2 linked regions of the Cytobacillus luteolus genome follow. The main gene of each other region encodes a partner of the protein of the gene in region 2 in a complex. Links are inferred from orthologs where the notes say so. Each region holds a gene or a part of one and is shown on either strand. Other genes may lie near its edges. The genes, in order: uvrA and mfd.

Evidence for each region.
Region 1: the proteins of mfd (region 2) and uvrA are in contact, whole or in part, in a crystal structure (PDB 4DFC), measured with the Escherichia coli proteins. The link is inferred for Cytobacillus luteolus from one-to-one orthologs.

Annotation. Positions count from the first base shown.
Region 1 is NZ_JAGGKM010000005.1:325,937-343,401, reverse strand. What follows is about bases 1,517-4,948. They hold uvrA (excinuclease ABC subunit UvrA), read right to left. Parts: upstream 4,591-4,948; coding sequence 1,717-4,590; downstream 1,517-1,716. Other genes in these bases: uvrB (excinuclease ABC subunit UvrB), read right to left, coding at 4,598-4,948. Outside these bases: J2Z26_RS16125 (DUF4097 family beta strand repeat-containing protein), read right to left, coding at 1-958; J2Z26_RS16120 (magnetosome magnetite crystal formation protein family), read right to left, coding at 985-1,290; more of uvrB, read right to left, coding at 4,949-6,577; J2Z26_RS16105 (DUF2198 family protein), read right to left, coding at 6,955-7,182; J2Z26_RS16100 (MFS transporter), read left to right, coding at 7,399-8,679; J2Z26_RS16095 (winged helix-turn-helix domain-containing protein), read left to right, coding at 8,696-9,307; J2Z26_RS16090 (GNAT family N-acetyltransferase), read left to right, coding at 9,330-9,833; J2Z26_RS16085 (hypothetical protein), read right to left, coding at 9,875-10,186; J2Z26_RS16080 (HAD family hydrolase), read right to left, coding at 10,255-10,905; J2Z26_RS16075 (hypothetical protein), read right to left, coding at 10,931-11,308; J2Z26_RS16070 (sensor domain-containing protein), read right to left, coding at 11,387-13,672; J2Z26_RS16065 (YjiH family protein), read left to right, coding at 13,887-15,272; J2Z26_RS16060 (hypothetical protein), read left to right, coding at 15,351-15,668; J2Z26_RS22325 (hypothetical protein), read left to right, coding at 15,844-16,197; J2Z26_RS16050 (PDZ domain-containing protein), read right to left, coding at 16,311-17,465. UniProt on the Escherichia coli protein: The UvrABC repair system catalyzes the recognition and processing of DNA lesions. UvrA is an ATPase and a DNA-binding protein. A damage recognition complex composed of 2 UvrA and 2 UvrB subunits scans DNA for abnormalities.
Region 2 is NZ_JAGGKM010000010.1:19,745-31,243, forward strand. The notes cover bases 7,355-11,465. They hold mfd (transcription-repair coupling factor), read right to left. Parts: upstream 11,089-11,465; coding sequence 7,555-11,088; downstream 7,355-7,554. Other genes in these bases: J2Z26_RS20610 (anti-sigma-F factor Fin), read right to left, coding at 11,231-11,461. Outside these bases: spoIIE (stage II sporulation protein E), read right to left, coding at 1-498; J2Z26_RS20565 (S1 domain-containing RNA-binding protein), read right to left, coding at 1,240-1,683; J2Z26_RS20570 (FtsB family cell division protein), read right to left, coding at 1,754-2,137; spore cortex biosynthesis protein YabQ, read right to left, coding at 2,175-2,810; sporulation protein YabP, read right to left, coding at 2,807-3,112; J2Z26_RS20585 (RNA-binding S4 domain-containing protein), read right to left, coding at 3,269-3,541; bifunctional methyltransferase/pyrophosphohydrolase YabN, read right to left, coding at 3,597-5,060; J2Z26_RS20595 (putative polysaccharide biosynthesis protein), read right to left, coding at 5,076-6,689; spoVT (stage V sporulation protein T), read right to left, coding at 6,806-7,342. UniProt on the Escherichia coli protein: Couples transcription and DNA repair by recognizing RNA polymerase (RNAP) stalled at DNA lesions. Mediates ATP-dependent release of RNAP and its truncated transcript from the DNA, and recruitment of nucleotide excision repair machinery to the damaged site.

The sequences.
Region 1 (17,465 bases), on a different replicon or contig from region 2:
CAAGATTCGTTTTCAGTTCACCATCAATTGATACTTGTGTAGGTACAAACAAATCGATATTCCCTGTTGTTGTCTTCATATGAGCTGTGTGAGGTTCACCATCCTGCAGCGCGCATATAATGTTGCCATTAAAGCTTTGTAAATCTACTTTTCCAAAACTACCGTTAACAGAAAGAGTACCATTAATTGTTTCTGCCTCGAGCTCCTGACCTGAACACTCTTCTGCCTTTATATGACCATTAGCTGTTTCAAGTTCTAATTCAACTGATCGGATATTCTTCACATCAATTGAACCATTTGCAGTCTTTGCCTTGAACTCGTTCACTTGTAGATTTTCCCCTGAAATCGGCCCATTAAACATTCGAACCTTTATTTTTTCATAATCTGTTTGAGGAATATATAGAACTGCATTTACTTTCATCTGTTTTTTCTGTACTGAGAAAATTAAGCGGTTCCTTTCAATTGAAAAAAGTACATCTTGAAGAAATGCTTTTCGTGCCTCGTCTTGAGTATCAACTCTGTACACCTTAGCATTGCACTCAACTCTAACATCATCTTCATTCCAAGGTACTAGTTTTACGCTTCCATTTGCCACATCCAAATCAATTTGATTGATAAGTGAGTTTGAATTCTGGAAAATATGTTGAATTTCAACAGCATTACCAAAATTAAAATCTAGGTCAATATCTTTTATTTTCTTTAACGCACTATCTATAAAGTCCAAAAATTTCACTTTTGTAGAAGATTGTTTGTAGGATGAATTCTCTTTTTTACTATACTGACTACCCTCACTATTTACATTTGTTGAAAGCTCTGTAACTACTTGTTCTTGAAAAGCACTTTGACTTTCACCTGTGGCACTCTTTTCTTCTAGTTTTTCAATTAATAGAAGGGCCTCTTCTGCTGTTAATTTTCCTTCTTCAACTAGCTTTAAAATACGTTTACGCTCTTCAATCATGTTAATACCCCCTTACAGTGTTTGATTTATTTTGCTAAAACTTGAATCCCTTTTACAACATTCCAAATAACAACAATGAAGCTTATTAAACTAAATAGAGCAAAGAAAATAAGCATTCCGCCTACTGCTGCTTCCATTGAACCCATAACGAACATTGGTAAGACGAAGAAAATGATAGTTATAAAGGGAATAAGATGTGAAATGAATGCTTTTTTCGCATGTTCTCTTACCTCTTGGTCCTGTACTATAAAATAAACTGCGATTGGTAGTAAAAATCCCGCAAAGAAGATGCTGAAGTAACATAGTGAAGAAATGATTTTATTTGTTTCCATTTTTATCAACTCCTTATACATACATATACGGAGTTGATGTTAATTAGTTTCAAATTTTTATAAAAGGAGAAAAAAAGATTTTATGGCTAAACAAACGTTTGATTGGTTTTTTCAAGTGCTTGTGTGGCAAGGGCTCAACCCTATTCATCAAACGTTTGTTTAATTTTTGGTCGTTTTTAATCAAACGTTTGTTTAGTCTTACTACAACTTGAATGTTGACCGTTCCTTTGCGCTGCAGACACTTGCTTTCCGCGGGGAGGAAGTCGAGCCTCCTCGACGTTCCGTCTGTGGGGTCTCGACCTTTCCTCTACTTCCCGCAGGAGTCAAGTGTCTTCCGCTCCAATCCACTCTGTAGATATGATAAGAATAAACTCACTGAAAATAAACTAAAAAAAGATCAACCAACAAGTGATTGATCTTTAGAAATTATTTTGTTACAGTCTCTTTTTCTTTGATTAGTTCTTTCATTCGTTTTCTGTCTCGTTCTAGGATTGGTTTTAGGTAGTGGCCTGTGTGGGATTTTGGGTTGTTGGCAAGGTCTTCTGGTGTGCCTGTGCCTACGATTTGTCCGCCTTTGTCTCCGCCTTCAGGGCCTAGGTCTACTAGGTAATCAGCAGCTTTGATTACGTCAAGGTTATGTTCGATCACTAAAACTGTATCTCCATTTTCCACAAGTCTTTGCAGGACTTTTAAGAGTCGAGCGATATCATCTACATGTAGTCCGGTTGTTGGCTCATCGAGGATGTAGAATGATCGTCCTGTTGAGCGTCGGTGCAATTCAGAGGCTAGTTTAACACGTTGCGCCTCTCCTCCTGAAAGAGTGGTTGCGGGTTGGCCAAGTGTGATATACCCTAGTCCTACATCGAAAATAGTTTGTAGCTTACGTTTAATTTTTGGGATATTCTCAAAAAAGGTTAGTGCATCTTCGACTGTCATGTCTAAAATATCAGAGATATTTTTATCCTTGTATTTAACTTCTAATGTTTCACGGTTGTATCGTCTTCCATGACAGACTTCACATGGAACATAGACATCAGGGAGAAAGTGCATTTCAATCTTGATAATTCCGTCACCACGGCAAGCTTCGCATCTTCCACCCTTTACATTAAAGCTAAAGCGACCTTTTTTATAACCACGTACTTTCGCTTCATTTGTTGTCGCAAACACATCACGAACATCATCAAACACACCAGTGTAGGTTGCTGGATTTGAACGAGGTGTTCGACCGATTGGTGATTGATCAATATCAATTACTTTTTCAAGGTACTCAATTCCCTTTACTTCCTTATGCTCGCCTGGTCTACTTTTTGAGCTGTATAGACGTTGTGCTAATGATTTATGAAGGATTTCATTAACCAATGTACTTTTTCCTGAACCAGAAACACCTGTTACAGCAATAAACATTCCTAATGGAAAGCGTACACTTACATTTTTAAGATTATTTTCAGTTGCACCAAGGACTTCGATGAAGCGCTCATCTGGTTGACGACGCTCAATTGGTAATGGAATGAACTTTTTTCCTGATAAGTATTGACCTGTTAAAGAATTTGGGTCATTCATTACATCTTCTGGAGAACCAGCAGAGATAATTTGCCCCCCATGAACACCTGCGCCTGGTCCTATATCAATTAAATAATCTGCTGCCATCATTGTATCTTCATCATGCTCAACAACAATTAATGTATTTCCAATGTCACGCATGCTTTGAAGGGTGGAAATCAAACGATCATTGTCTCTTTGATGTAACCCTATGGAAGGCTCATCTAGTATATACAGAACGCCAGTTAACCGCGAACCAATTTGAGTGGCAAGACGAATACGCTGTGCCTCTCCTCCAGAAAGAGTTCCTGCAGCACGATTTAATGTTAAATAATCTAATCCTACATTAATTAGGAAACCTAATCGTTCTTCAATTTCACGGAAAATCATTCGAGCAATTTGCATTTCCTTTTCAGTCAGTTCTAGAGATGAGAAAAAATCATGAGCCTCATTAATTGAAAAAGATGTGACCTCTCCTACATGCTTTCCTGATATAAGAACAGCAAGGCTTTCTTTCTTTAATCTGTACCCTTTACAGCCTGGGCAAGGCTGCTGTGCCATGTATTTTTCCATTTGCTCACGGATATAGTCGGAGCTTGTATCATGATAGCGTCGTTCAACATTCTTAATGATACCTTCAAAGGCTACATAGTTCTCACGGACTTGTCCAAAATCATTTTCATAGCGGAAATAGATTTCTTCTCCATCACTTCCGTACAAAATTTTATCCATTAGATGTTTTGGAATATCCTTTGCTGGTATATCTAAATCAATTCCGTAATGATTGCAGACTGATTCTAATAACTGTGGATAATATTGTGAACTTGTTGGTGCCCATGGTGCAATGGCATGCTGCCGTAATGTAAGATCCCAGTTAGGAATGACTAGATCAACATCTACCTCCAGTTTTGAACCAAGACCATCACATTCCGGACATGCTCCAAACGGACTGTTAAAAGAGAACATTTTCGGCTCTAATTCACCAATTGAAAATCCACATTGGGGACATGCATGTAGTTCTGAGAAGAGTAATTCCTCTTGTTCCATTACATCAATAATGACTCGTCCTTCACCAAGCTTTAAGGCAGCCTCTAACGAATCAGCTAAACGCGATTCAACACCTTCTTTAACTACAATACGGTCAATAACCACTTCAATGGAATGCTTCTTATTTTTTTCAAGTTCAATATCATCTGAGAGTTCTTGCATTTCACCATTTACACGAACACGTACATAGCCTTGTTTTTTAACATCTTCTAACACTTTTACATGTGTACCTTTACGTCCAGATACTACAGGTGCCAACACCTGAAGCTTCGTACGCTCAGAATATTCCATAATGCGATCCACCATCTGCTCAATTGTTTGAGAGGTGATTTCGATATGATGTTTGGGACAGGTTGGCCTTCCTACTCTTGCAAACAATAATCTTAAGTAATCATAAATTTCAGTAACCGTACCGACAGTTGACCTGGGGTTACGGCTTGTTGTTTTTTGATCAATTGAAATTGCTGGTGATAAACCTTCAATTGCGTCTACATCTGGCTTATCCATTTGCCCTAGAAATTGACGAGCATAGGCTGAAAGTGATTCAACATAGCGGCGTTGACCTTCTGCATAAATCGTATCAAATGCGAGTGAAGATTTCCCTGAGCCAGATAAGCCAGTTAGGACAACTAGCTTATCTCTGGGTATCGTGACATCGACATTTTTTAGATTATGAGCCCTTGCTCCCTTTACGATAATTTTATCCATTGCCATACTACTGTCATCCTTCCGCCTTTAGCACTAATAGAAGATCACGAAGCTCTGCTGCTCGTTCAAAGTCAAGCGCTTTTGCTGCCTCTTTCATTTCTACTTCTAAATCCTTGATTACTTTTTCTCGTTCTTTCTTCGTTAAATTTGATAGCTTCGGAGTTGCATCGTAGTCTTCTGTAACCTCAGCAGCATGAGTAGCTTTGATGAGATTATGAACATCCTTCTTAATCGTCTGTGGTGTAATTCCGTGCTTTCTATTGTATTCCTCTTGTATTTCTCGACGTCGTCCCGTTTCTCTTATTGCAATCTCCATTGAGTTCGTCATTTTATCAGCATACATAATAACCCTTCCGTTCGCGTTACGCGCTGCACGACCAATGGTTTGAATTAGTGATCTCTCTGAGCGCAGGAAGCCTTCTTTGTCTGCATCTAAAATGGCTACAAGTGAAACCTCTGGAATATCCAGACCTTCTCTTAATAGATTAATTCCAACTAACACATCATATTTACCTAAACGAAGATCTCGAATAATTTCAATACGTTCTAATGTCTTAATTTCTGAGTGCAAATAGTTCACTTTAATCCCAATGTCTTTTAAGTAATTTGTTAGGTCCTCAGACATTTTTTTCGTCAAGGTGGTTATTAACACACGTTCGTTTTTCTCAACCCTTTCCTGAATTTCACCCAGTAGATCATCAATTTGACCTTGGATTGGTCGAACATCAATTGGTGGATCAAGTAATCCAGTTGGTCTTATGATTTGTTGTACAACCTCTGGTGTTTTTTCAAGCTCGTAGGGACCAGGTGTTGCTGAAACATAAACAATTTGGTCAATATGGTTTTCGAATTCTTCAAACCGTAGTGGACGATTATCCATGGCAGATGGTAAACGGAAACCATGATCTACTAGTACCTGTTTCCTTGCCTGGTCACCGTTAAACATCCCACGAATTTGCGGGATTGTTACGTGTGATTCATCAATGACGATTAACAGATCCCTTGGAAAGAAGTCCATTAACGTATATGGAGTGGACCCTGATGGCCTTAAGGTTAAATGGCGTGAATAGTTCTCAATTCCTGAGCAAAAGCCCATTTCACGCATCATCTCAAGGTCATACTTTGTGCGTTGCTCTATCCGTTGCGCTTCCAGTAATTTTCCATTATCTCGAAATTCTTTTAAACGTTCCTCTAGCTCCACTTCAATATTTTTAATGGCAATTTGCATTTTTTCCTCACGGGTAACGAAGTGGGATGCCGGGAAAATTGCAACATGATCACGGTCTCCGAGAATTTCACCAGTCAATGCATCTACTTCACGAATTCTTTCAATTTCGTCTCCAAAAAATTCAATTCGAATACAGTGCTCATCTTTAGATGCTGGGAATATCTCTACCACATCACCGCGCACACGGAAAGTCCCACGTCGGAAGTCGATATCATTTCGTTCATATTGAACATCTACTAGCTTATGTAATAATTGATTTCGCTCAAGCTCCATTCCCACTCGTAGGGAAACGACAAGCTCTTTGTATTCTTCTGGCGAACCTAGACCATAAATACAGGAAACACTCGCAATGATGATGACATCTCGACGCTCGAATAAGGCAGAAGTAGCAGAGTGACGAAGTTTATCAATCTCATCATTGACACTCGAATCTTTTTCAATAAATGTATCAGACGATGGAACATAAGCCTCAGGTTGATAGTAATCGTAGTAACTAACAAAGTATTCAACCGCATTATTCGGGAAGAATTCTTTGAACTCACTATAAAGCTGACCTGCTAATGTTTTGTTATGGGCAATGATGAGGGTTGGTCGATTTAGTTCTTTGATTACGTTTGAAATCGTAAAGGTTTTTCCAGTTCCAGTAGCCCCTAATAAGGTTTGATGTTTCTTTCCTGCATTAATTCCTTCGATAATTTGTTTGATTGCTCTTGGCTGATCGCCTTGTGGTGAATACTTTGAGACTAACTCAAATTGATCCTTCACAAAAAAGCCTCCATTCGGAAATGTTGATCTATTGTTAGTATTAGTTTCAATTCAGATTTGCATTTGATACCTTTTCTAGGCTGAAAAATAAGGTCCGATCTTGTTGTAAAAATATTGTACCACAACTTTAGTAAAAATCACCAAAAACACGAACTGATATTCGATTTTTTGTGAGTATTTTTTTTAAGGAAAGTATTTACCTGTTTTAGGAAAGTAAGTACTCTCTTCAGGTAAGTATTTTCACGATTAAGTTAAGTATTTAAACGTTTGAATTAAGTATTTATAGAATACAGGTAAGTATTTCTATTTAATTGGAAAAATCAACTCTTTTTCAAAAAAAAACAGCGGCATTTCCTCAACGGAAGCCACTGCTTTATTTATCCTTTATATCCTTCTACCATTTTTTTCGAATAGATATATCCCGCTGCTAATGAAATCACATCAACTACACCAATTAAGATTGAGTCAGTGTAGCCCTGATATACGGACGCTACAAGTAGCAAGATTGTTAATAGAGTTCCTACATATAAGCTATAAGTTACTCTCGTAAACAGAATGACTAATAAGCATGGAAGAATCAACGCAAGTAATAATTTTATCAACATATGGATAACCCTCTCCCTAATTCCATAACTCTACTATACAATAAGTTTGTTTTAAAAAGGAAGATTGTATATTGGATCAACAAAAAAATAGGTAAATAAATTATTTTCCATTATTTCTTAAATACCTATTTACATTTTCATCCAAACCATTTAAATTATATTTATCACTAAAATAAATTTTAACGGTAAATAAAAATTTAAAGGAGTGTTTTTAAAATGCTTCAACTTTTAAAAAATAAGGAATTTTTCCGTTTTTGGCTTGCACAGGTGATTTCACACTTAGGAGATGGAATCACAAGAATTGCAGTAATCTATTTAATTGCCACATTATCTAAAGATCCACTAATGATTGGTCTTGTTATATTTGCACAACTACTTCCTACAGCCGTTTTCGGTATTTTCTTTGGCCCCTTAGCAGACAAATATTCAAGAAAATGGTTGATGGTAATCTCAGATTTGTACAGAATGATGATCATTTTATTGATGATTCCTTTTCATGACTCAGTGCCAATCCTAATCACTCTAATTGCTCTTCAAGGAATTGGATCCGCTCTATTTGATCCAGCACGTTCGGCTTCTATACCGGACTTAGTTGGTGAAAAGAATATTCAAGCTGCGATTGGCTTGTCACAAGGTACACGAGCAGCAATGGATATTATCGGCCCATCAATTGGTGGTGTGCTAATGTTAATGAATAACTTTACTAGTATCTTTTTCCTTGATGCCATAACATTCTTATTATCAGCTCTACTCATCTTAACTTTGCCAATAGTCAGAGCCAAGCAAGACACTACTCAAAATGCACAAGAAAACTACTTTGAGTCTATCGTATCTGGTGTGAAACAAGTAACAGGCATTCCTGCTTTACGTTTCCTACTCATCCTTCTTATTCCTGTAACACTAGTTGCTGGGGTATTGAATACAAATCTTGTTGCGGTTTTAACAAATGTATTCGAAGTAACACCTGCCCACTTTGGTTTGCTAGAATCTGCAATAGGTGTCGGGGCCATTGCTGGTGCAATTGTCATTGGACCACTTCTTCTAAAACTAATTAGACCTAGTAATCTATTACTACTAGGAACAATGATTATGGGGTCTTGGATGATTTTAGTTCTTCCATTAAATGAAGCAAGATTAGCGTTTGGAATCGGTCCAATCTATATATGGTGTATAATGGTAGGGGTTATTAATACGTTAATCAACGTACCTTTAAGTAGTTTATTTTTAGGAACAACACCCGCTTATTTTAGAGGAAGAGGCTCAGCGCTATTAGGTGTTACTGCAAGCGCATCCCAAATGATTGGTTTACTTGCAGGTGGCTGGTTAGCAGGTGTAGCTGGCGTTTTAAATGGAACCGCGATATCTGGAATACTGCTAATCTTCTCAGTAATTGCTTTTCCATTTCTTAAAGGATACAAAGAGCTACACAAAATTAAACCTAATAATCAAGCTACTCCTACGGTTGCACCAGAAAATGCTGAACTTGTTATAGATTAATTGTGGAGGTCTTAATATGGCTAGTAGTAAAAAAATTACCGATATTGAACTTGCAAAAATTCTCATGGATCCAAGGAGAAGAAATATTTTTGATATAGCAAAAGATGAACCAGTTACTGTTACACAAATTGCAGAAGCATTGAATGAAAAGCCATCAAGACTTTATTATCATGTAAAAAAGCTTGAAGATGCAGGACTACTAGAGTTGGTTGAAACTCGTCAGCAAGGTAACTTAATCGAGAAATACTACAAATCTGTATCTGGCTTTGATGCATTCGAACTAGACAAATCTCTCTTAGCTGAACATTCTGATACAGTGATGGCTGAGGTTATGAGATTACTTGAACCTGGTTTAAGATTGCTATCTTCTGAACTAAAAAACAACAAAGATTCTTATGAAAAACAAGTAAGTTTATCCATAAATTTTTCTGATTTAACCGGGAAAGAATGGCTTGAGGCCAATTCCAATATGGTATATGCCATTAGGGATAAGGCGGAAGTTAAGAAAGATATAGCAGAGGAAATGGGAAATCAGTTTTCCATGACAAAAGAAGAACTTGAAAAAAAATCAAAGTACACATTCTTGGTATTGAGTTATAAGAATGACGATGCTGAGAATCTTGAATAAATGAGCCATTTAGGAGGCTATTATGTTAATACTTCAAACAGAACGACTGATCTTAAGAAATTGGGAACAAAATGATGCTGAAAAAGCATTCCTCTTTTGGGGAAACAATGAAACGATGCACTATTGTGCAGGTGGAATGACTAAGGAGGAAGTGGAGCAGACAGTCTCATCATACATTCGATTCCAAGATACCTTTGGTTATACAACACTTTTTCCGGTCGTTGAAAAAGAAACAAATGACTTAATTGGCATTTGCGGTTTTCAAAAAACAGGTGAAGAAGATGTCTTAGAATTTTTATATCACTACCGCCAAGATACTTGGGGGAAAGGCTATGCCTATGAAGCAGCCAAATCTATTTTTCCTTATACTATTGAAAAGCTTAAACCTAAAAAAGTGATAGCCAGTGCTGCAGTTGAAAATATCGGATCATGGAAAATTCTTGAGAAACTTAACTTCTCATTTAACGAGGAAAAATGGTGTGAAGATACACAAATGAATGAAAGATATTATGAGTATATCGTGTAAAAATAAAGAGTAAGCACAGTCTATTGCTTACTCTTTTAAGATTATTGAGCTACATCTCCATATTCTCCATCACAATGTTGATGATCTCCATAAATCATAGACAGCATTTCAGTTGATGCATCAGAATTTACACTCTTGTAATCCTTTGCAAAATGCTTTAACGTATCGCAAATTCCGACATTGTCCTCCCCAATACTCTCAGACCAGCTCGCAAAGTTACGATAGTCTTGTAACGGGTCATACGATTCAAACGATGCAACAACATCATATGAATCTCCGAGTGTGGTTACTTCAATGCCATGATATGTATCGGGGTGTGACTCATCGTATTTGACGCAAGCGTAGAAAATCATGTTTTCTTACCCAACTCCTCATAGTGAAATTTACTAAGGTTAGTTTGAGCAAGAAATGAAAAAATATGTTACTTGTTTATTTTATCCAATAAAGTAGAAAGTGGCATTTCATTCATGGAAGAAAGTCTATAGCTATAAGAAGTAAAAGCTAGCTGTTCTGTTACTGGATTTGGAACAATGACGCATGATATTCCTGCTTTAATTGCTGCTGTAGAGCCGTTAACTGAATCTTCAAAAGCAATAGCTTCTTCAGGAGCTATATCAAGGCCTTTTAGTGCTTGAATATATAGCTCAGGGTCAGGCTTAACTTTTGCTACGTCATCTTTTGTTCTTATCACTTCAAAGTATTCAAGAATCTTGTATTTTTTTAGATAGCTTGTAACCCAAGCACGACTAGAGCTAGATGCGAGTCCTATTTTCAATCCTAATTCCTTTGCTTCCTTTAGGTATTCTTCTACACCTTCTCTAAGGGTAAGGGTATCTATTTTCGTTTTATATAGTTCGTGGGCAGCTTTTTCTATATCATCTCTTGTAAATGGCTTGGTTGCATGTTTCTCAAGATAGGCATAAAGCACTTCATCCGTTGTTCCAATCACTTTTGCAAATTCCTCTAAGGCCAACTCGACTCCATATTCTAATACAGTCTCTTTATAAACCTCATACCAAATTGACTCTGTATCAACAATTAATCCATCAAAATCAAAAATGACTCCTTTGATTGACATGCCTACCCTCTCCCCCTACTTACCTCTTTTCGATTAAATTCATACCCTCTAACAAAGCTTTTGCATCTGCATTTAAATAATCTATTACCTGTTTCTTCAGCAAAAGGTGTTCTCGTTTCGATATTGTAAGTTTGACACCTCTAATATCGAATTTCGTTGCATAGGTATTGACAGCAAGTATCATAGATTTTTCTTCTCTTGTTAAAGGCTGATGTTCTGGGTTATTTTTTTGATCAATAAGAAAATCTAAAAGTTCTCGTGCATTCTTTTTTAAAAGCCTTTTATAATCATACTCTGATAGAAGTTGTTCATTCTCTTCAATGTACTTTCGTGCTGTAATTAAATCTAAATCATCCATACATTTATTAATTCGTTCGATTAGCTCATTAATTTTCATGGATTATTCACTCCTATCTAGTGATTTACTGAGTTAGAACTTGTTAAAGTAGAAAAAACTAGTTATTACACTAGTTTTTTAACTAACTTTACTATCCGACTGTAAGTAGGATTCAAAATCTTCTTTTGAAAGTGGTCTTGAGATGTAATAGCCCTGAATTTCATCAGCACCAATTGATTTGACGAATTCTAGCTCTTCATCCTTTTCTACACCTTCAGCAACTACACTCATTCCAAGCCCATGGGCAAGTTGGGTGATTGCTTCGGTAATGGCAGCACGATCATGATGCTCATGTAAGTCTTGAATAAAGGATCGGTCCACTTTTAATGAATGAAGTCGGAATTGCTTTAAATATTGCATCGATGAGTAACCTGTTCCAAAATCATCTAGTGCAATAATAACCCCTAACTCTTTAAGTCTTGTTATCGATCGAATCGTGAACTCATCTTGTACCATTAATGTACCCTCTGTAATTTCAATTTCTAACCACTGTGGTTCAAGACCTGTTTCTGCTAATATTCTTTCGACTATCTCATCCATTTTGGAGCGTTGAAATTGTACCGCAGACACATTGACAGCAATACGGATTGGTGTAAAGCCCGCATCTTGCCACTGCTTATTTTGTTCACATGCTCTTTTAATGACCCATTCGCCAAGAGGTACAATGAATCCTGTCTCCTCAGCTAATGGGATAAAATCTGCTGGGGGAATCAATTCCTGATTGTTTTTATTCCAACGGAGTAGTGCTTCCACTCCCGAAATACTCCCTGTATTTGCATTTACTTTTGGCTGATAAACTAAGTAAAATTCCTCATCGTGTAGCGCACGTTTAAAATCACTTTGTAATCCAAAACGATAGCTATTTGCACGTTCCATCGTTTCCTCATAAATACGATAGTTTCCACCACCACTCTTTTTCACAACATAAAGCGCCTTATCTGCCTCGCGTAGTAATGCTTGTACATCTTGTGCTTCACCTGGATAAATAGCAACTCCAATGCTAGTGTTTCCAGGAACAATTTGTCCACCTATTACGAATGGTTCAGCGAAGATGTGTAAAATTTCTTGTGCAATGCTGTCAGCTTCTTCTTTTGAGACAGATGGCAACAGTAGTGCGAACTCATCACCGCCAAATCTCGATATTAAGCCTTTACCTTTAACAAAATTCTTTAAACGAACACTCGCTTCTTTTAGATACATATCCCCGATTTGATGACCTAGATTGTCATTAATGATTTTCACTCGATCTAAATCTAGATAGAATAAGGCGAGGGAATCCATATGTGTATCACAATAGTTCATTTTAAGTTCTAATTGATCGATAAAATAATGTCGATTTGGCAAGCTGGTCATGGAATCGTGATAGGCTAACCATTTTATTAACTCATCTGACTTTCGTTGTTCAGTCACATCACGTGCTAAACAAAAGATTCCCTTTATCCCTTCTTCAACAATGATCGGAACAACGCTCACATCATACAAATACTTTTTACCTTTAATGATTACATTGAATTCATGATGTAATGGTTGACCCTGTAAGACATACTTAAATTTCTCCGACGCAACTGCAGAATCAGACGATGCAATGTATTGAATAAAGGACTTTCCTTTGATTTCTTCTTTTGTTTGTTTAGTCATTTCAAGTGCTCTTGAATTGGCTTCAACCACAAGCCCTTTATTATCAATAACAAAGGCTGCATCCATATTGTTTTCAAAAAGCGATTTATATTTATTTTCATTTTCTTTCTTTTGCTTTCCAATTAAAACTTTCTCCGTTACATCAACAAGTGTTCCAATTGTAACTGGTTGTCCTTTAAAAAGGGACCAAGTAGGACGCAATTCAAGAATGATATCCGTTCCGTCCTTTCGTATGGCCGGAATATTATAAGCTTGCGGAACTTCCTCATTAATCGCACGCCTCTTACGATTTTCAAGCAGTAAATCTACTGTTTTTTTGTTTATAAAAGGAATCTCACCAAATGTTTTCCCTATAATCTCATCTGATTCATACCCAAGAGTAGAACAGAATGTTGGACTTATGTAGATAAAACCCTTATCACCATAGATAAACGCTGCCGACGGCGAATTCTCTAAAATCATTTTATATGTAGCATATTCATCTAACAGTGTCTCATCTTCTGTCTTCCTGTTTTGTAAGTCCCTAAATACCATGAAGTAGAAGAAGGGGATACTTATTGCGATAAAAAGTAAAAACTCAATTGACAGCTCTAATAAAACAGGTAATCCTAGGCTATGGATCGTGTCTTCAAATAATTCATGAGATACTACGAAACCAATCAGAATTGCTACTATCATTAAAAGCATTGTTTTTTTCATATTAAATGAAAAGCCTGGCTTCCCCATTTTTCCCCCACCTTAGATTAAGCTTACTCTAGAAGTTATTTCATAATTCTATCTTATATGGAACTAAATTCATTTGGCAATATAAATGTGGGATATAAGTCATAAAAACAGGTATATTGTCCTAAAAGAATGAAGATTATCAAATGCAGTCGAATAAAAATAAATGAATAATGACTAGTTTTTTACAAAACTTAAATGTATTGAGGTGAATTGCATGGAAAACGAGGGATTGAAAAATAAAGGCCAAGTCGAATTAAACAGGTCAATTAGTACAAGTGGTTTTTTACAATTTTTTATTCCATCTGCCATTGGTATTATTCTGTTTGTTATACCCTTTCCATATGAGGAAGGCGTAACCATTCCGGTTGCAATTTTAGCCAAGCAGGTCCAAGCGATCCTTTCAGATTCATTGCCTTATATTGCGACAGCTTTCGTCGTTCTTGCGGTTGTACTCTCTCTCTTCACAAGCTTAGTAAAACCAAGATTTATTACGAAATCTATTTTCTTTAGTAAACTTTTTAAAGTTTCTACCTTTTGGTTGATTGCAAGACTCATCGGAATGGTATTTTCGATAATGGCCTTATTTCGAATCGGGCCTGAATGGATTTGGTCAGATGTAACTGGAGGATTATTACTATTTGAACTTATACCTGTTCTATTCTCCGTGTTTTTATTTGCGGGTTTACTTTTACCGTTATTGCTCGACTTTGGCTTATTGGATTTATGTGGAGCAATGCTTAAAAAAATCATGCGTCCTCTTTTCACTTTACCTGGTAGGTCCTCTATTGATTGTTTAGCATCCTGGTTAGGAGATGGAACAATTGGTGTCCTACTAACGACAAAGCAGTATGAGGAAGGATATTATACAAAACGAGAAGCAGCTGTGATAGGAACAACTTTCTCGGTCGTTTCCATTACCTTTACAATTGTAATCATTGCCTATATGGATCTTGAGCATATGTTTGGCCCTTTTTATTTATCAATTGTGGTTGCAGGATTGGTTGCTGCAATCATCTGCCCAAGAATTCCTCCTTTGTCACGAAAACCTGATACGTATTATGAAGAGGCAGAAAAAAGGCTTGATGAAACTATCCCTGAAGGTTTAACTCCTTTTAGATGGGGCCTCCTTAAAGCAGTATCACATGCTGAAAGAAATAATAATTATGGTGCTGTTGTAAAAGGTGGTATCGGAAATGTACTTGATATGTGGCTTGGTGTCATACCAATCGTGATGGCCATTGGAACGGTTGCTTTAGTCATTGCTGAATTCACACCTGTCTTCACATACTTAGGTGCACCGTTTGTTCCCATCTTAAATGTGCTCCAGGTGCCTGAGGCAAATGAAGCAGCACAAACGATGGTTATCGGATTTGCAGATATGTTTCTACCCGCAATCATCGGAAGTAGTATTGAAAGTGAACTGACTAGATTTGTGATCGGAGCCGTTTCCGTGACGCAATTGATTTATATGTCAGAGGTAGGAGGTCTGTTACTAGGGTCAAAATTACCTGTATCTTTCACTGATTTAGTGATTATCTTTCTACAGAGGACATTTATTACATTGCCAATTATCGTGCTTTTTGCACATCTATTTTTTTAAGTTTTTTTTATCATTTTACTATTATTTGTCCACCCTTCGAATAGACTAAAAGTAAAAAGAGAACGGAGTGGAGTTACTTTGAAAACCTCTAGAATTTTAAAATGGGTAACAGGTGGTCTTGAAGCATTATTAGGAATCCCCATCATTGGTGGGTCAATCGTGATCGGGTTCCTCTGGACGCCATTAATACTCATGCTTATTCTTCATATTGTTGCCCTTGTTTTCTCTGTGAAGGAAAATGAAAAGCGACATGGCAATATCTTAGGAATTGTTACATCTTGTCTTGCTTGGATTCCATTTTTAGGGATGATTATGCATATTGTAACAGCTATTGTGCTTATGATTGATGCGAGTAAAAGCGAGACAGTATTAACTAGTGAACAAGACCAGTTGTAATGTTAGCAAGACCATTGTAGAGTCAGTACCTCATACAATGCTCTTTTTTTGAGCATTCACCTTCTTAGGCATTTCTCCTAATTTACGTAAATTTGTACTCCTGCCCATCCGAGAACAAGCTTTCCTCCATAGGGTATAAGTGAACAAAGTAAACGAATATCTAGGAGGAAATGATATGTATAGAAATGCCCATCCAAACGATACAAGATTTCTAGGAGGAGCAGGTTTAGGACCATTAACTACCGGACTAATTGGTGCTGGAATTGGTTATTTAGGCGCCGAGCTCTTAGACGGACCTGATTACCCTGGTTATGGTTATCCTGGGTATGGTGCAGGCTATGGACCTGGTTTTGGTGGATATGGCCCTGGTGTAGGTGCTGGATTTGGACCTGGCTTTAGTGGATATGGCCCAGGAGTTGGAGCTGGATATGGTCCTGGTTTTGGCGGTTATGGACCTGGCTATGGTGCTGGATTCGGACCTGGTTTTGGCGGGTATGGACCTGGAGCTGGATTTAGAAGAAGATTTTAATTTTATAATAGAAAGTGAATAGGAAAGATAGCCCTTTAAAGATGAAAAAAATCCAACATGCGCTGTTGGATTTTTTGTACATATGTTTTTAGTTAGAATATAAGCTAAGTTCGTTAAACCGCTTTATTTTCCCACTTTTTCTGGTCATATACAAACAATATACCTAATTCATGATGTTCACCGTCGTAAAGTGCACGTTGTACGAAACGGACTTCACCATTCGTATCGACAATTTCCAGTTTACAATATGCTCTGTTTTTTTGAAGAGCTTCGTAAAATCCACCTTCAGATTTCACCGGGATGCTATTTACTTTTGTAACTATTTCACCCACTTGTAAGCCCATTTTTTCAGCAGGAGTTTTTGGAATGATCCCTAATATCATTAAACCATGGTCCTTTCTTGAAAAAAAGAACGGCATTGAATCGTCTGTTAATCGGTGATGAATGGATATGAGTTCTCGCCCAATTAGTGCTAAGGAAGCGCCAACAATGGCGAGTAACGGATACCAAATGCTCCCTACTGCTAATGCAGCAAGTACGATTCCATGAGCAATAATGCGTTTCCCAATAAACCGTATACCATCAGAAGGAAGCATACCTAGTGTTTTATTTTGAAATCCTATTGCAAAAGGAACGAATGTAAGTGCATATTGGCCATCATTAAGTGAAAAAAGTGGCCACCATTGAAATTGTGTTTGAAGTACCTCACCGGGAAGTATTAGAAAAACAGGAACCATCCACAAACGTCTTGTAAGGTGTGAGCCTACCGGTAAGCCACGCTTACTTTGTTCAATATGAGGAGATGTCCCCTTGGTACCATTCTTTAGTACGAGTAACCCCTCTGAAATAACTAGCAGTGCTAATAACACTACAACAGCTGTTAAAGACGTATTTTTAAAATCTTCTATCAAACCTTGTAAAAAGCTAGACTCACTACTTAGAGTTGATAGAAAGATGATACCAAACATCGAAAAGCCAATAACATAGGATGGTGATAACCAACGTAGACTAAAGGTTAAGCTCAATAAAATAGTGATAACCCCAATTAAAGCAATTGTCCCGAACGGCATAACCACTCCTGAACCAATGGTTATAATAGACAGCACTAAACCTAAAATAACCCCCATTGGTAAGAGTGAACGTAATTCATAGAACCCATCATGCAGCCTCGTATGAAACACTTTTCTCTCCCGCTTTACCCGTAAATAACCAAGGAAGACCGCCATACCAAAGAGCCCATAAAAAAGTGGGTGGAGAAAAAGCCGACC
Region 2 (11,499 bases):
CCCAAGACCTGCTTCAACAACTGAAAGCATTCCATCATATAATGTTAGCTCACCCTGTGTAAGGTAGACAATTGATGTTTTGGTAAGTAGAGAAGCAATTAGTACAAGGAAAGGCAATGCCTTAACAGATTCAAATTTTAATCTCTTCGAAATCTTATGACATAAAGTAAACAATACGATAGATCCGAATACGTACATGGTGGCATTTACAGATAACGTCATAGAACCTGCTAGTAATGCAAGCATCGCTAGTCCTGCGCGGTCCTTTCGTATTAACAATACTGCAGCGAAGAATGGTAATGCAAATGGCGTAATTTTGGCAAGGATCAAAGCTCGTCCAAGTAAAAAGCCGACCAAAATAATGAGTAACCCTTTGTGTAATAGCAAGTGACGTATCATCGATTGTAGGCGGCTAAACCAACGAGACAATGCGTATTGAGACTTTTCGAAATTAACTTCCCCAACTGGCTCAATGAGGTTCCTTTCAATTTTCTCCATTTTAAAACACTCCCCGTATTTTAATAGTTGATTGTTATTATACAAGGGAATATTTTAGGAATTTGTCAAAACAACAAGACAAAAACACAAAACCATTCGACTTCTTTCTAGGAAACCTTCTATAAGAATACACAATCTGTTGAAAAACACAGATTTTTTAGCGGAAGTCCACGAAAAGCGAAAGTGCCCGGTTAGCGACGTATGGGCTGAATCAATCCGCATGAGATAAAGGTAATACGGAGAGCGCTAGCGATCCGATGAAGACTTATCGTAAAGAGGAGAGACGAAGATCCATAGGCGCTGGGCACTATAGCTAGACATTATGAAATGCGGAAGGTTTCTTCATATGTAACAAAACAACACAAAAAAAGCTAGTCTCTTAGGAGACTAGCTTTTTTCTTAGTGATGACCCATACGGGATTCGAACCCGTGTTACCGCCGTGAAAGGGCGGTGTCTTAACCGCTTGACCAATGGGCCGGAATATTTTTCTTAAAATGGTAGCGGCGGAGGGAGTCGAACCCACGACCTCACGGGTATGAACCGTACGCTCTAGCCAGCTGAGCTACACCGCCATAGTAAGAAAATCTAAATCTAAATAAGCACAAGATAAATAATACTTTCTGAAGGCGTTTTCGTCAATAGTTTTATTTAATAACAGAAAAATAGAAAAACTTAATTTAAGAATAACAAAAAAGCACCCGTAATGGATGCTTTTAATATCTATATTCAAGTGCAGCAAGTTAGCCTCTTCTAGCTCCACGTCCACCACGTTTTGATTCAGTGTGGCGTTTTAATGAAGTTAGACGATCTTCGCTATCCTTTAGGAAACGACTCATCTTTTGTTCAAAGTTTTCTTTAGCACGAGGTGCTTCATTTCTGTTATTGTTGCGCGGACCATTGTTGTTTCGTGGACGGTATTCACGTTGTTCACGCTGTTCACGTTGTGGTTGCTCTTTCGCCTTTTTAATAGACAAACCAATCTTGCCGTCTTTTTCAACATTAATGACCTTAACTTCTACTTCGTCACCGACTTTTAGATGCTCATTAATATCTTTTACGTAATTATCAGCAACTTCACTTATATGAACAAGTCCTGTTGTGCCTCCTGGCAGCTCCACGAACGCCCCAAAATTTGTTATTCCCGTTACTTTTCCTTGCAACTTGCTGCCTACTTCGATTGACATAAAAAAATTGCTCCTCCTTAAAAATTAAAAAATCATCCTATACCATTATACATAATAATAAAAACGAGTGTCAATAAGACGAGGATTCGTCGGCGATTTTAAAGATGATTTCTCCATCTTTTGATAAGAAATAATCTCTTCTAGCAATCTTGGCTATATATTCATCATCATTTAACTTAACAATTTCTTCTTCGAGATAAATCTGCTCTTCTTTTAACTTTACAAGCTGTTCATCTAAGAGTTGACGTTCAGTTTCTTTTTCTCTAATCACTGCAGATTGTGCCACGAGCGTTGAAATTAACCCATAAGAAATGATCGCCGCAAAAATGGCAAAGGCTATAAGTCTTCGAAATAACCCTTTTCGCTTCATGTTGTTTTTTTGTTCTGATTGTTCATAATTAGTCACATATGGTGTTTGGATCTGAGTTACTTTTTGCTTCCTTATCGCTGCCATTTTAGAATCATTTCCTCCTTACATAACGTAAATGAATTTAAGACTTACGAATTTTATTCCACCATTTAATTATCATATGTTTCATATTCTTTGCATGCTTTCGAATACCTGCAAAACTCGTAAAATATTTTAACAAAAATTTCTTCAAATTTTGCGGTAGCATTCTCCATAATAATACCCCAATCCATTTAAACGGGGAAAGTAAAACTTTTACAAGAACAGTAAAAATGTTTAAAAGTATTTTCCCAATGGCAATAAGAATATTAAGTAGACCCATTAATAAAACAATGATCAGTTGAATGAATAATTGAATTGGTCGAACAATGAAAAGGTGGAATGTTTTCTCCAAGAAATGATAGGTTCTTAGGGCAGCACGAATCAACACTTCAAGTAATCGTTGATAGCCTGTACGTAATAAGCTTTGATAGGCAGCAAATCCACATAGAAGAGCAAGGAATACATAAAAGCGTAGCTCCCCTTCATTCACAGATAAAAGTATATAAAATATAATGAGGCCTTGTAACACCCAAAACAAGATATCATTAATGAATACAAGCCATCTAGCACGCTTTGGTCGCTTTAGAAAGCGACCATATGTATCAAGCGCAGCACCTAAATAGCTTCCCATGCCAATCATGGCAATCATTGTGTAGAATTGTGTCGTTAGGCTCATTTAAATAACTTGCTAAAGAATCCTTTAGCTTTCTCCGCGTGTTGCTCATCTAAATAGACGATATCAAACACTTTACCTTTTATTGACACTATACCTTTATCCACATCTAGATTTTTCATTTGCAGATTTTGTCCCCTGATCGCTAAAAAGCCCATTACTGTCTCTAACAAAAACTCTTCGTTATCAAAGCTTTCTACCTGCTTTACTCCTGTAATATCAAGTAGCCTTCTACTTCTCATAACTACATCATGTTCCTGGACAGTTCCTTTGTTTGATCCATTCGCTTCATAATATTGACTCATCATCATCCCACGCTTTCTACAAGTTGGAAGTAAGAGGTGAGACGGTCATTTAAGATCGTATACCTTTGTAAAACACAAAGCCTCTCCTTCTTTGTTTGCTATATATTTATGATATTGGGATGATATTTAGAACAAGCCTCTCCTTTTTATAGGAAATTATAAGAGGTGCGAATCTTCAATTCTCTCTTCTTTAATAATTTCATAAAGTTCTGATGCATCTTCTTTTTTTGTTGTTTCCTTCAAGTCATTTACTCTAGCAGTTACAAGTTTTTGACCAAAGCGGATGGTAAGTGTGTCACCAATTTTCACATTGGAACTAGCCTTTGCTTGATCACCGTTGATTAAGATTCTTCCTTGATCTGCTACTTCTTTCGCTAATGTTCGACGCTTTATAATTCGAGATACTTTTAAGAATTTATCTAAACGCATGTTTTCTATCACTTCTTTCTATATAATGCTAAGATACTTTTTCGATAAAACTTACTTAAAGTCCTTGTTTTTTTGATTCTTCCCAAATTGAATCTAACTCTTCAAGTGAAAGTGATTCCATTTGTTTACCCTGTTTTTTTACCTCTTGTTCTATATAAACGAATCGCCTGTAGAATTTTTGGTTGGTTGCCAAAACAGCTTCCTCAGGATCAATTTTATAATATCTTCCAATATTTACAAAAGCAAACAATATATCCCCAAACTCAGCAAGCATCTTCTCTTGGTTAACGTTTTCTGAATTAAGTTCGGATTTGAACTCATTCAGTTCTTCATAAACTTTTTCCCACATTGGCTCGACATGTTTCCAGTCAAATCCAACAGTTGCTGCTTTTGCTTGATATTTATAGGCCTTTGATAAACCCGGAAGGCTTTTAGAAACACTATCTAGGAGTGATTCCTCATCAATATTCACTTTCTCCATTTTCTTAATTTCGTTCCAGTTACTTATAACATCATCAACGCTATCTGCTGATACATCACCAAACACATGCGGATGTCTTCTAATCATTTTTTCTGTAACTCCTTGAATGACATCACTCACAGAGAACATTCCTTCTTCCTCGGCGATTTGGGAATGTAACATTATTTGAAGTAATACATCTCCTAGCTCTTCTGCCATATGATCATCATCCTCATTATCAATGGCTTCAATAAGTTCGTACGCTTCTTCAAGTAAATACTTTTTCAAGGATTTATGTGTTTGCTTTTGATCCCATGGGCATCCACCCGGTCCACGTAAGGTAGCTATCACTTTACGTAAAGTTGAAAATTTATGATAAAGCAAACTCTCTTCTTTTACTGGAGGAACATAGACACTTGTTAAGTTTGTAAGTTCCATTCCACGGTCCAGCTCATACAGAGGAACCCTTTTAATTAGCTGTTGCTCACTTCCTGCAGCAGTTACAATATAAACTTCATAGTCATCTGGAAGTTGCTCCATTAAGCTTAGCTTAACATCCGATGCAATCATTTGATCATAGACCTGACAGATAATAATATGGTGATTAAGTTGTAAATGGGTGTTATCAAACGATAATGCATCAACAAATTGAAATCCTTCGATTGGGTCTATCTCTAGTGCAGCAAAAAGCGGATCAATAAAGCTCTGTCCGCCCTCAACTACTACATTGTATTCATCCTTTTTTGCCAATAAAAGCTGTACCGTTTTTTCTGCTACTAGTGGATGTCCTGGAACAGCATAAACAATATCTTTATCATTTGCCTGTGTACAAAGTTCGTTTACTATCTCTTCATATACATCTTCAAATTGATCATGCTTCTCATAAATTTCATCAAACGATTGAAAGATTAGTCCCTCTTTCACTAAATCATTAACGACAGGATGGTCCTTCGTTCGTAAGTATAAATGGCTGGTTTCTTTTATCTTTCGGTATAAACCGAGAGATAACTGATTCAAATCGCCAGCTCCAAGTCCAATAATACTTATGTTTTTTGCCATATCCTTTTACCTTCCTTATTTACGAGTTCTTAGTAGAATTGACGCTTTCTCTCCAAGTGGAAAGTAAGATAATTCTTCTCTTGTAAATACATTCCCTCTAATAATTACAAGTATGTACACCAATCCGCCAAGTAAAACTGCCGAAAGCGAGTGAAGAGTTGAAAATAACCTTGTATCAACTATTGCACCCAAAATAATATATAGAGCACTTTGATATATAAATAGGGTGGAGACCATTGCTCCTGCTGCAACCATTGTCATAGCTATGGTTCTGTTATTAATAATTTTGATCGGTAACTTTTTATATAAAAATAAGCCATTCAAGGTTGCTACCAACAAAAAGGCAATAACAGTAGCAAGTGCCGCACCCAAAATGGAGTAAGAGGGAATTAGTAGCATATTTAATCCCATTTTAATAAAAACACCTATGATTACACTGATTGCCGGGAAATAAGAATATCCTAATCCATTCAGTATAGCTGATATTGTCAAAATGATTGTTGTAAAAAAGATTGAAACCACCAAGATCATTAATTCCTGTGAACCAGTAGAATTCTGAAATAACATTCTATTAGTTGGAGTTATAATGCTAGCTAATCCGACCGCTGCACCAACTCCAATAACTACGGCAATTTTTAGAGAGATACTCACTTTTTTTATAATAAAAGTAAAATCCTCTCTTTTCTTTGCACTTGCTATAAGTGGGACAAGCGTTAACGACAATGATGTTGCTACGACTGTACCTAATTGGATTAGAGGTTGCCCTCGATCATAAACACCTTTTAAGGTCTTGGCTGATGTCTCTTCTATCCCATTTGAGACTAATAATGAATAAAGAGTGAAAGAATCGACTAATTGGATGACAATTAGTAGTAAACCACTAACACTAATTGTAAACCCTTGAATAACAATCACCTTAATTGTTCCACGGCTGGACTGTTTTACTTTCTGCCAATTGACCTTCTTAAAAGGCAATGTTTTTTTATCAAAAAGAAAATAAAATAAAACGAGTATAGCTGTAAAACCACCTAGAACAGAGCCGAATATGGCTCCTGCTCCCGCTTCATAAACACTATAACCGTTTAATAACAGTAGATAAGAAAAGAGCAAGATTGTTACCACTCGTACAAGCTGTTCAACTATTTGAGATGTTGCAGTAGGAATCATATTATTTCGGCCTTGGAAGTAACCACGAATAAGAGAAATAACCGGTAATAATAGGAAAGAGAAGGATGTTACCTTAATTAGGGAAGAAAGTTCATTATCCCCCATCATCCCGGCGATCAAACCTGCTCCCCAATATAAGAAAGAGAAACTGACTATTCCCATTAAGGATAATAAAAAAAACGAGATAATCAGTATTCTTTGTGCTCCACTATCATCTTCATGTTCATACCGCTCAGCAATTAATTTTGAAATGACAACAGGAAATCCATATGTAGAAAGGACTAAGGCGATTCCATAGATAGGATAGATCTGTTGATATATATAAAACCCTATATCTCCAACAATATTTTGGTAGGGAACTCGGTAGGCAGCACTTAAGATTTTTATAATAATACCCGCAATCGTTAAAATAAATGCCCCTTCCACTAACCCTTGAATTTTACGTTTGGATTGGACGCTCATGCCAATCTCCTTCCAATCTAAAATATCTCGTGTATTATACCACATAATGGATATGTAAAGAGATTAACAAAAAAAGAAAAGGCAGCTCGATGGCCACCTTTTCACTTCTAAGTATATTATTGCTCCATTTGACGAGCTAAAAATCCTGCAGCAGTTTCTACGGCCTTTTGTTCAACTTCTCCAAGTGCTTTTTCTTTGGAGAGAATGACAACAGCGCCAATCGGGTCACCGTTTGCAACAATTGGACCTACAGTATAAGAGGAAACTGTTTCTTCATTTCCATCAACAATTGAAACTTGTTTCTCCTCAGTCTCTAGAACAGAGCTTCGGTCATCCATTGTTTTTTCAATTAGTTCACTGACATTCTTATTTAAGTATTCTTTCTTCGACCCGCCAGCCATAGCAATAAATACATCTCTGTCACAGATGAGAACAGGATGGCCTAAGCTGTCATACAAAGCCTCTGCATACTCTTTAGCAAAATCACTTAGCTCGCTTATAGGTGAGTACTTTTTGAGGATAACCTCTCCGTCACGATCGACAAAGATTTCAAGTGGATCCCCTTCCCTAATCCGTAATGTTCTACGGATTTCTTTTGGAATTACTACTCTACCTAAATCATCAATACGACGAACAATACCAGTTGCTTTCATCTTAAGTTGCCTCACTTTCATCTGATGATTAAAGATTTGGTGATGTACAATTTGTCTTTAAAAGAATTTATCACCATTTGTGTGTTGGTTTTAGTATGAGTAACCTACAAAGTTCTATTCATGATGAAAGTGATTTTTTCATATAAAGTGAAATTACTCCAGTTTTCATGTTCGCCAATTTAATAATGACTTAAACAACTTTAAACAATACTTTAGCTGGCATTCACATTTTCTTTTTTTGTATCGGCTAGAGCCTTAATCATATCGGATGCTACATTGAGCCATTTATCTACAGTAACATCTTTAATGTGTAGGACTATTTTCAATTTAGTGCCTTCCATTCCTAGACTAATCATTCTTCCATATTGATTACCGATTATAAATAGTTTATGGCCATCTATTTTATTACTAGCTTCTTCTGATAAAAGAATAGTGACTTCATTCTTCACTTGTTTTATTTGCTCCACTCGTTCTTTTCTTGCAAAAACCTTCATTTCAGCAATCTTAAATAAATAAGCAACTTCTTGTGGGAACTCACCGAAACGATCAATCATTTCCTCTTGCAGTTCTTCCACATCTTCTAAAGTATCAATTCCTCTAAAACGCTTATACATATCAATTTTTTGACGTCCATCTGAAATATAAGCATCAGGAATATAAGCATCAACTTCTACATCAATTTCAACAGAGAACTTTTCCTCACGCGGGATATCTGTTCTTCTCTGTTCAATGGCATCCTTAAGCATTTGTGAGTACAAGTCAAATCCTACAGAGTCAATAAATCCATGCTGCTGAGCACCTAGGATATTACCCGCTCCTCGAATAGATAAATCTCTCATTGCAATTTTGAATCCTGATCCTAATTCAGTAAATTCCTTAATAGCCTGTAGTCTTTTTTCAGATACTTCCGTTAATACTTTATCTTTTCTGTATGTGAAATAAGCATAAGCGACTCGGTTAGAGCGTCCTACCCTACCACGAAGCTGATACAGTTGTGATAATCCCATACGATCCGCATCAAAAACAATCAGTGTATTAGCATTAGGGATATCAACACCGGTCTCAATAATTGTTGTACTAACTAGTACATCATACTGACCATCTAAAAAATTGAGCATAACTGCTTCCAGCTCATTTTCTGTCATTCTTCCGTGAGCATAGGCAACTCTGGCGTCAGGTACAAGCATTGATATTTCCTCAGCTTTTCTTTCAATGTCCTCTACTCGGTTGTAAAGGAAGAAAATTTGGCCATCCCTTGCTAACTCTCTCTCAATTGCTTCACGAATCAAACCACCATTATATTCAACCACATAGGTTTGTACAGGAAATCTGTTTTCTGGAGGTGTTTCGATAACAGAGAGATCTCTTACCCCTAGCATTGACATGTGTAATGTTCGTGGTATCGGTGTTGCAGTTAAAGTCAATACGTCGATATTAGCCTTTAACTGTTTAATTTTCTCTTTATGAGTTACTCCAAAGCGCTGCTCTTCATCGATAATTAGCAATCCAAGGTCACGATACGTAATATCTTTTGATAGTAAGCGATGAGTACCAACCACGATATCTACTGTACCTGCCTGTAACCCCTTAATTGTTTCAGTTTGTTGTTTTCTAGTTCTAAATCGGTTTAGCAAACCAATGGTAACAGGGAAATCTTGAAACCGTTCACGAATGGTCTCATAATGCTGTTGAGCTAATATAGTGGTTGGAACGAGAATAGCTACTTGCTTGCCATCATGAATCGCTTTAAATGCAGCACGAATTGCAACTTCCGTTTTACCATATCCAACGTCTCCACATAAGAGTCTGTCCATTGGGCGTTCGCGCTCCATGTCCAATTTAATTTCATGAATTGAACGCAACTGATCCTCTGTTTCCTGATAGGCAAATGCATCTTCAAATTCTCTTTGCATATCACCGTCAGGAGAGAATGCATAACCTTTGCTTGCTTCACGTTCTGCATAAAGTTTTATCAAGTCATCCGCAATATCCTGAACTGAAGACTCAACTTTTTTACGAACCCTTTTCCAATCACTTCCGCCAAGCTTATATATCTTCGGTTCTTTCCCCTCAGAACCTACATACTTCTGAACTTGGTCAATTTGGTCAACCGGGACATAAAGCTTATCATCCCCTTGGTAGCGAATATGGATATAGTCTTTATGGATTCCATTGATCTCTAATGTTTCAATACCATAATACTTACCGATTCCATGATTAATATGAACAACGTGATCACCAATTTGAAGTTCAGAATAATTTTTTATTCTCTCTGCGTTAGAAAGCTTTTGTCTACTCTTTGATTTCTTTAGTTTTTTCTTGAAAAGCTCCTCTTCTGTAATGACAGCGAGCTTTTGTAATGGTAGTTCAAACCCGTCATTTAAATCTCCGATAATAATTTGAACTTGACCCGGAAGAATGTCAGCATCTGTTTTTAATGGGGTAGCCTTTATATCATAATCCTCTAACACATTTTGTAGCTTTTTAACTCTTTCATCATTTGCTCCTAGGAAAACAACAGAGAAATTCCCCTTCTTCCAGCGATCAAGCTCTGTTTTCAAAACATGCATTTGACCATGAAAATTTTGCATTTGCTTACAAGTCATATTTAATATGTTCTGTGGACTTGTATAAGGTACATGCCTTAAAAATAAAGATAAATATAGCAAAGGTTTAGTTGACTTTTGAATCAAAACATTAAACTTATGTGAGTGATGCAAGTTATGAATAGCTTCTCCATTTTCTAAAAGGCCTGTATACCATTCAGCTTCATCCTTATCAAGAGAATCAGACATTTCCTGAATACGACTAATCTCATCCAAAATAACAATTCCATTTTGGGGCAAATAATCTAGTAAACTAGTAGGCCTCTCGTAGAATAGGCTTAAGTATTTGAACATTTTTTGAGGAAATTGACCATTTTTCAATAGGTCTAGTTCATAAGTTATATTTTCTAATGTTAATTCCTTTACCTTATCGTCTTTCAGCTTTTTTAAAGTAGTAGCTAGTCCCTCTTCTAATGCATTTATACCTTGGCCCAATTGATTCTTCGCTATCAGAATTTCAGTTGCAGGTCCAATCGTTATGCTTTGAAGTTTCTGCTGGGAACGCTGATCTTCAATAATAAATGTACGGATTGAATCAATTTCTGTATCGAACAATTCAATTCTTATAGGCAATTCTTCAGTCAATGGGTATATATCAAAAATTCCTCCACGAACACTAAATTCTCCAGGTGATGACACCATGGAGGTTCGCTCGTATCCCATCGCTATTAATTTTTCTAGATAATCTGAAGCAATATCTTCTCCAACATTAAAGGTAAGTTGACTCGCTCTCCATATATCCTTCGGAGGAAGCAATCGCTTCAAACCCGAGATAGGTGCAATCACAATCCCATTTTTGTGTGAGTTCCAATAATTGAGTGCTTCTAATCGCTGAGACTTTAATTCTGGGCTTGCAATTCCAATTTCAGCAGCAATTAATTCATTAACAGGATATAAAAATACCTCTTCCTCGCGAACCAATGTTGTCAAATCATCGTATATCTTTTGTGCTTGATATAAATTATGTGTGACAATAAGTAAGGGTTGCTTTGTTTCATTGTATATAGAAGCCATCAATACTGTACGGGCTGACCCAGAAAGGCCTGCTATCAACTGCTCACGTAAGCCTTCATTTATGCCATTAATGACAGTAGCTATTTCATCATTCCTATAAAAGGATTGTTTCAAACCAGCTAACAAATAGAACCCTCCTCTCAAACAAAAACTATCTATTTAATCTCATAACTAGCTGTTGGTTTAGTTTATAGATACGTTACAATATCTGATGTTATTCGGTTTCCTATATGAAAACAGAAAAATGCTTTGGAAAATCCAAAGCGAATTATTGTATAAAACTTTCATACTGATGATAATCTGGATTTCGTTCAAGAGCTTCTTGGCAGTCCTCACATATCGTCTTTATATGAATATCCCCACTTGATTCATAGGATACCATCTCTCTACGTTCATCATCTGTTAGTTGATGTAAACCTAAGCTTTCACTATGTAATGACATACTGTCTAATGAACCAACCTTTGTACCACAATGCCTGCAATAATAATGGAGAGACATTTAAATTCCCCCTTAACTTAACATTTTTTTACTAGTAT